Linked DNA regions of Thiohalobacter thiocyanaticus. Each later gene encodes a partner of the first gene's protein in a complex. Links are inferred from orthologs where the notes say so. Each region holds a gene or a part of one and is shown on either strand. Other genes may lie near its edges.

What was found.
Region 2: the proteins of tsaE (region 1) and tsaD are in contact, whole or in part, in a crystal structure (PDB 6N9A), measured with the Thermotoga maritima proteins. The link is inferred for Thiohalobacter thiocyanaticus from one-to-one orthologs. Residues at the interface, in WP_004082108.1 of Thermotoga maritima: Leu37, Gly38, Lys46, Lys57, Val59, Lys60, Ser61, Thr63, Phe64, Thr65, Leu66, Met67, Val69, Pro71, Tyr82, Arg83, Leu84, Asp86, Asp88, Phe89, Asp93, Ile128, Asp130, Glu131, Arg134; in WP_004082750.1 of Thermotoga maritima: Cys10, Asp11, Arg49, His50, Leu82, Gly84, Gly135, Gly136, Glu154, Thr155, Leu156, Asp157, Asp158, Ser159, Glu162, Asp165, Lys166, Arg169, Leu170, Tyr175, Lys213, Thr214, Leu217, Tyr218, Gln221, Arg222, Asn324.

Annotation. Positions count from the first base shown.
Region 1 is NZ_AP018052.1:2,654,473-2,658,528, reverse strand. The notes cover bases 833-3,831. They hold tsaE (tRNA (adenosine(37)-N6)-threonylcarbamoyltransferase complex ATPase subunit type 1 TsaE), read left to right. Parts: upstream 833-2,099; coding sequence 2,100-2,564; downstream 2,565-3,831. Other genes in these bases: CFK21_RS12230 (N-acetylmuramoyl-L-alanine amidase), read left to right, coding at 2,730-3,831; CFK21_RS12240 (NAD(P)H-hydrate dehydratase), read left to right, coding at 833-2,116. Also shown: tRNA epoxyqueuosine(34) reductase QueG, read right to left, coding at 1-329; more of CFK21_RS12240, read left to right, coding at 614-832; more of CFK21_RS12230, read left to right, coding at 3,832-4,037. UniProt on the Escherichia coli protein: Required for the formation of a threonylcarbamoyl group on adenosine at position 37 (t(6)A37) in tRNAs that read codons beginning with adenine.
Region 2 is NZ_AP018052.1:451,662-454,596, forward strand. Bases 1-2,911 are described here. They hold tsaD (tRNA (adenosine(37)-N6)-threonylcarbamoyltransferase complex transferase subunit TsaD), read left to right. Parts: upstream 1-904; coding sequence 905-1,918; downstream 1,919-2,911. Other genes in these bases: CFK21_RS02120 (GatB/YqeY domain-containing protein), read right to left, coding at 61-507; rpsU (30S ribosomal protein S21), read right to left, coding at 539-754; plsY (glycerol-3-phosphate 1-O-acyltransferase PlsY), read right to left, coding at 2,107-2,706. In the rest of the region: folB (dihydroneopterin aldolase), read left to right, coding at 2,921-2,935.

The sequences.
Region 1 (4,056 bases):
CCCAGGGCGTAGCGGGAAATGAAGGCCTGCGCCGGAGACTGCAGCACGCTGTCGGCATCGGCGGCCTCGGGCCAGTAGTTCAGGCGTGCCGAGATCACCCGCAGGGTGCCGGGCTCGAGTGCGGCTGGACGACTGCGTTTGGTGCCGTGACGGGCCATATAGTCCATCTCGCCGTGGCGGCCGGCGGCCAGCCAGTTCAGCAGGTGCGTCTCGGCGTCGGACAGGTCGGTGCCGGTGATGCCGATCTGATCGAAGCCCAGTTCCGCGCCCCAGGACTTGATGTCGCGGGCAAGCTGGTCGAGGTCGTCAATGACAGGGTTCGCGGGCATGGGGAATCGGGTGTCGGGTGTCGGGAGGCAAGTGGCTGGGCAGGGCTTCGTCATTGCGAGGCGCGCAGCGCCGTGGCAATCTCCAACCGATTGAATCCGCATTATGAGATTGCCGCGCTTCGCTCGCAATGACGGATTGATCACGACGTTCCCGGTGAATTCGGAATTCTTTCCCCACCAGGTAGGTCGGGTTAGCGTAGCGTAACCCGACAGCCCGTGGCATGTTGGGTTACGGTGCTGCGCACCTGACCCAACCTGCATCGTATGCAACGATTGAGATGAGTATGCAACCCGGTTGTGAGCCGCTCTACAGCGCCGCCCAGGTCCGCGAACTGGACCGCCTCGCCATCGAGCAGCGCGGCGTCCCCGGATATGAGCTGATGACACGCGCCGGCGCGGCCGCCTTCGCGGCCCTGCGCCGGCACTGGCCGGAGGCGCGGCGGGTGCATGTGCTGTGCGGCGCCGGCAACAATGCCGGTGACGGTTATGTGCTGGCGCGGCTGGCGCGGGCGGAGGGCTGGTATGCCAGCGTGGGCTGGCTGGCCGATCCCGGACGGCTGCAGGGCGCTGCCCGCACGGCCTGGGAGGATGCGGTCGAGGCCGGGGTGACGGTCGCGCCCTTCGACGCCGGGCGGCTCACTGCCTGTGAGGTCATCGTCGACGGCCTGCTCGGGACCGGACTGCAACGCGGGGTCGAAGGCGACTGGGCCGCGGCCATCGCGGCGGTCAATGCCAGCGGGGTGCCGGTGCTGGCGCTGGACATCCCTTCCGGCCTGGCCGCCGACACCGGCCGGGTGCCGGGCACGGCCATCCGCGCCGCGCTGACCGTGACCTTCATCGGCCGCAAGCTCGGGCTCTATACCGGCCAGGCGGCGGATTATGTCGGTGAGTTGGTGTTTGCCGGGTTGGAGCTGCCGGCCGATCTCGCCGCGGACATGCCGCCGCGGGCCTGGCTGGCCGGATATGACTGCGCCGCGGCCCGGCTGGCGCCGCGGTCGCGCACGGCGCACAAGGGGGCGTTCGGCCATGTGCTGATCGTCGGCGGCCGGCCCGGCATGGGCGGGGCGGCGCGTCTGGCCGGCGAGGCCGCGGCCCGGGTGGGGGCGGGGCTGGTCAGTGTGGCCACCGATCCCGGTCATGTCGCTGCCGTGCTGGCGGCCCGACCGGAACTGATGGCGGCCGGCGTGGACGGAGCGCCGGACCTGGAACCGCTGCTGGAACGCGCCAGCGTGATCGGGCTGGGGCCGGGGCTGGGCCAGGGCCGCTGGAGCCGGGCGCTGTTCGAGCGGCTGCTGCGGGCCGAGCAGCCGCTGGTGCTGGATGCCGATGCCCTCAACCTGCTGGCGGCCGCGCCGCTGCGCCGCGACGACTGGGTCCTCACGCCGCACCCCGGCGAGGCCGCGCGCCTGCTCGGGACGGACACCGCCGCGGTCGAGGCCGATCGGGTGGCCGCGGTGCAGCAACTGCAGCAACGCTATGGCGGTGTGGTGCTGCTCAAGGGGGCGGGCAGCCTGGTCTGTGACGGCGCGGTCGTCTGGATCGCTGCCGGCGGCAACCCGGGCATGGCCAGCGGCGGCATGGGCGATGTGCTGACCGGTGTGATCGCCGGCCTGCGCGCCCAGGGCCTGACCCCGGCCGAGGCCACGGTGGCCGGGGCCGTCCTGCATGCCGCCGCCGCTGACCGGGCCGCCCGCGACGGCGAGCGCGGGCTGCTGGCCGGCGATCTGCTCACACCGCTGCGCGCCCTGGTCAATCCCGGACAGGATCACCATGCCGCGCACGATTGAACTCGACGGAGAGGCCGCCATGGAGGCCTTCGGCGCGCGCCTGGCGCAGGCGCTGCCGCCCGGGCTGCAGATCCATCTGCAGGGGGATCTGGGCGCCGGCAAGACCACCCTGGTGCGTGGCTTCCTGCGCGGTCTCGGTCACAGCGGCAGGGTCAAGAGCCCGACCTACACCCTGATCGAGCCCTACCGGATCGGTGAGCGCCAACTCTACCACCTGGATCTGTACCGCCTGGCCGATCCTGAGGAATTGGAATTTCTCGGAATCCGCGACCTGTTCGACCCGGGCGTGACCAGCCTGATCGAGTGGCCGGAGCGCGGGGCCGGGTTGCTGCCGCCGCCCGATCTGCTGATCCGCATCGAGCACCTCCCGGCGGGCCGGCGACTGTGGCTGGAACCCGGCCCGGCGCGGCGCGCGGAACTGGAATCCGGGCTCGATGCGGCCATGTGAGTCCGGAATCCGCCGGATGCTGTCCCAATGCCTTAGACCGGTTTCACAGGTTTGCCCTATATCCCCTCGATATGGAAAGAAAAACACTTGAATTTCGCCGCTGTGCGGGTTAGATTCAAAGGGAATATCACCCGCAAGCGGCCGGGGAGGGACAGCAGCATGCGGATGACAAGCCGATTCGGATTCCTGCTACTGGGGTGGCTGACCGCTCTCTGGGTCGGTGCCGCCGAGGTGACCGATGTGCGCGTCTGGGCGGATGCGGAGTGTACCCGCCTGGTGCTGGACCTGGATGCCCCGGTCGAACACAAGCTGTTCACCCTCAGCGCCCCCGACCGTGTGGTGGTCGATCTCGAAGGGGCCCGCCTGCGTGCGGACAATCTTGATGACGCCGCCAGCGGGCCGATCCGCAACCTGCGTCACGGCGTACGCAACGGCCGCGACCTGCGCCTGGTGATCGACCTGAGCGGTCCGGTCAAACCCAGAAGCTTCCTGCTCAAGCCCGATCAGCAGTCCGGCCACCGGCTGGTGGTGGACCTGGAAACCCCGGGGCAGGCGCGCCGCTCCCCCGAGCGTCCGACCAAGTCCGTCGATCAGATCCGCGCCCCGCGTGACCTGGTCATCGCCGTCGACCCCGGCCATGGCGGCAAGGATCCGGGCGCGCGCGGCAGCCACGGCACCAACGAGAAGCAGGTCGTGCTCGAGATTGCCCGCCGGCTGGCGCGACATATCGATCAGGAACCGGGGATGCGTGCCATCATGACCCGGGACGGCGACCGCTTCCTGTCCCTGCGCCAGCGCATGGACATTGCCCGCGACCACGATGCCGACCTGTTCGTCTCCATCCACGCCGATGCCTTCCGCGACCGCCGGGTGCAGGGCTCCTCGGTCTATGTCCTGTCCCGGCGCGGCGCCAGTTCCGAGATGGCGCGCATCCTGGCGCAGTCGGAGAACGCCGCCGATCTGGCCGGCGGGGTGAGCCTCAACGACAAGGACGAACTGCTGCGCTCGGTGATTCTGGATCTGTCGCAGTCAGCCAGCATCGAGGCCAGTCTGGAGGTGGCGGACAATGTGCTGCAGGGCCTGAAGCAGGTCGGCAAGGTGCATAAGGACCACGTCCAGCAGGCCGGCTTCGTGGTGCTGAAGTCGCCGGACATCCCCTCCATCCTGGTCGAGACCGCCTTCATCTCCAACCCGAGCGAGGAGCGCAAGCTCAAACAGGCCGCGCACCAGGACAAGCTGGCCCGGGCCATGCTCGCCGGCATCCGCAACTACTTCTACAGCAACCCGCCGCCCGGCACCTATGTCGCCATGCACAATCCGCGCGAGCATGTGATCCGCCGCGGCGACACCCTGAGCGAGATCGCCAGTCGCTACAACGTCAGCCTGCGGGCGCTGCGTGCGACCAACGGTCTTAACTCCGACCGGGTCTACGTCGGCCAGACCCTGCGCATCCCCGGCGCCGGCGAGGGCTGACCCGGCGATCGGGTAGGAT
Region 2 (2,935 bases), 2.2 Mb from region 1 along the record:
GTTTATCCTGAAAATACTTTGCGTTCTCTGCGTTAAAGCCGCAAAGGCAGGATCGACCGCTCAGCCGCCCAGCTTCGCCTTCACCTGCCCGCTGACCGCGCCCATGTCGGCGCGTCCCTGCAGCTTGGGCTTGAGCTGGCCCATCACCTTGCCCATGTCCTTGATGCTGGAGGCGCCGCTGGCGGCAATGGCCTCATCGATCAGCTGACCGATCTCGGCCTCGGAGAGGGGTTCGGGGAGGTAGTCCTGGATAACCTCGATTTCCTGCTGCTCTTTGGCAGCCAGTTCATCGCGGCCGGCGGACTGGTATTGCTCGATGGACTCGCGCCGCTGCTTGAGCATCTTGTCCAGCACGGCGGTGACCTGGGCGTCGTCGAGTTCGATGCGTTCGTCGACTTCCCGTTGCTTGATCGCGGCCATGATCAGCCGGATGGCGGCCAGGCGTGGCTTGTCGCCACCGCGCATGGCGGCCTTCATGTCCTCCTGGATCCTGGCCTTGAGCGACATGAGCGGCTACTCCTTGTCCGCGTGGAGGGTATCAGTACTGGCGGGTACGGCGGGCGACTTCGCGCGACACCTTCTTCATGTGGCGCTTGACGGCCGCGGCGCGCTTGCGCTTGCGTTCCTGGGTGGGCTTTTCATAGAACTCGCGGCGGCGCACCTCGGACAGGATGCCGGCCTTTTCACAGGAACGCTTGAAGCGGCGCAGGGCGACTTCGAAGGGTTCGTTTTCCTTGACACGAACGTTCGGCATGCAGTCGATATCCTCTTGTCTTGCGGTTGAACAGTTGAATACTGGTCTCGCCCCTTTCTCTGGGCGAAGGGCGGGCATTCTAATCCGTCGGGCGAGAGAAATCAAAATCCTGCTGGCACTGGGCGGTCCCGGGATGGGAAAATAGACGGGATGCGAGTCCTCGGTATCGAAAGTTCCTGCGACGAGACCGGCCTGGCGCTGTACGACAGCGAGGCCGGGCTGCTGGCGCACGCCCTGCATTCGCAGGTGGCCATGCACGCCGACTACGGCGGGGTGGTGCCGGAGCTGGCCTCGCGCGACCATGTGCGCCGGATTCTTCCACTTATGAATCAAGTGCTTGAAGAGGCAGGCGTGGATCGCGCCGGCATCGATGGGGTGGCCTATACCGCCGGTCCCGGCCTGATCGGGGCCCTGCTGGTGGGCGCGAGTGTGGGCCGGTCGCTGGCCTGGGGTCTGGACGTGCCCGCCGTCGGGGTGCACCACATGGAGGGGCATCTGCTGGCGCCGCTGCTGGAAGCCGATCCGCCGGAATTCCCCTTCGTCGCCCTGCTGGTCTCGGGCGGGCACAGCATGCTGGTGCGGGTCGAGGGGGTGGGCCGCTATGCGCTGCTGGGAGATTCCCTGGATGATGCCGCCGGCGAGGCCTTCGACAAGACCGCCAAACTGCTGGAACTCGGCTACCCCGGCGGGCCGGCGGTAGCGCGCCTGGCCGAGCAGGGCGATCCGACCCGCTTTCGCTTTCCCCGCCCCATGACCGACCGCCCGGGGCTGGATTTCAGCTTCAGCGGGCTGAAAACCTTCACCCTCAATACCTGGCAGGCGCACCGGGACGAGGAACAGGCCCGGGCCGACATTGCCCGCGCTTTCCAGGACGCCGTAGTCGATACCCTGCTGATCAAGTGCCGGCGGGCCCTGGATGAGACCGGCCTGGACCGGCTGGTGGTCGCCGGTGGCGTCGGCGCCAACCGCGCCCTGCGCCAGGGCCTGGAGACGATGCTGGAGAAACGCGGCGGCCGGGTGTATTTCCCGCGGCTGGAATTCTGCACCGACAACGGCGCCATGATCGCCTTCGCCGGCTGTCTGCGGCTGCAGGCCGGGCAGGTCGAGACGCCGGCCATCGAGGTACGCGCGCGCTGGCCGCTGGAGGAACTGCCGGCGGTTTGATTTGAGTGTTTCAGGAGTAACGTAGAGGCGCGGAGGCGCAGAGAATATTGTTTCACTCCGGGGCAGGCCGGAATCCAGGAATCAGGGGGGTCAAAAACTCTGCATAAAAACAGGCGTAGGATGGGTGAAGGCGCTTTGCGCCGTAACCCATCGCGGTGGCTGATGGGTTGCGCTTCGCTCCACCCATCCTACGAGCGTTTACCCAGGTTGATCCTGCCTTCGGTCCCGTCCATGAGATTGCGGATATTGCTGCGATGGCGCCAGAACAGCAGCAACGCCATCAGTGTCACCGCGCCGGCCAGTACCGGCTCGCCCAGCCAGTAAAAGGTATAGAGGGGCGCAGCGGCGGCCGTGACCAGCGCCGACAGCGAGGAGATGCGCGTGATCACCGCCACCAGCAGCCAGGTCACCACCGCCGCCAGGCCGATCCAGCCTGAGAGCCCCAGCAGCACGCCCAGCGCGGTGGCCACACCCTTGCCGCCCCTGAAGCCGAAGAACACCGGATACAGATGGCCGAGAAAGGCCGCCAGCATCACCGCCGCCAGTACGGCCGGCTCGTCGGTGAAGGCGCGGGCGATCAGCACGGCGACCAGGCCCTTGAGCATGTCGCCGAGCAGGGTCAGCACCCCGGCCTTTTTGCCGGCCACGCGCAGCATGTTGGTCGCACCCGGGTTGCCCGAGCCCTGGGTGCGCGGATCGGCCGCGCCCAGCAGCCGGCCGACGATGACGGCGGTGGAGAGAGAACCCAGGAGATAGGCGACAATAATCAGTACAGCGGCAGTGATCATGGCGCGCTATTGGACGGCTTTCGACGCGGCGGGTCAAGTGAATAGCCTGAGTCCCCTCCCTTGATGGGAGCACCCATAGGGCATAAAGCGGTTGGGGAGGGTGACACGGTTCGGAATCACCCCCTCTCAACCTCCCTCATCAAGGGGGAGGAGCGCCCGGTCTTCTCAGACGTGTATCTTGTATCTTGTATCCTGCACCTTGTATCTTGTCGCAATGGACATCATTTTT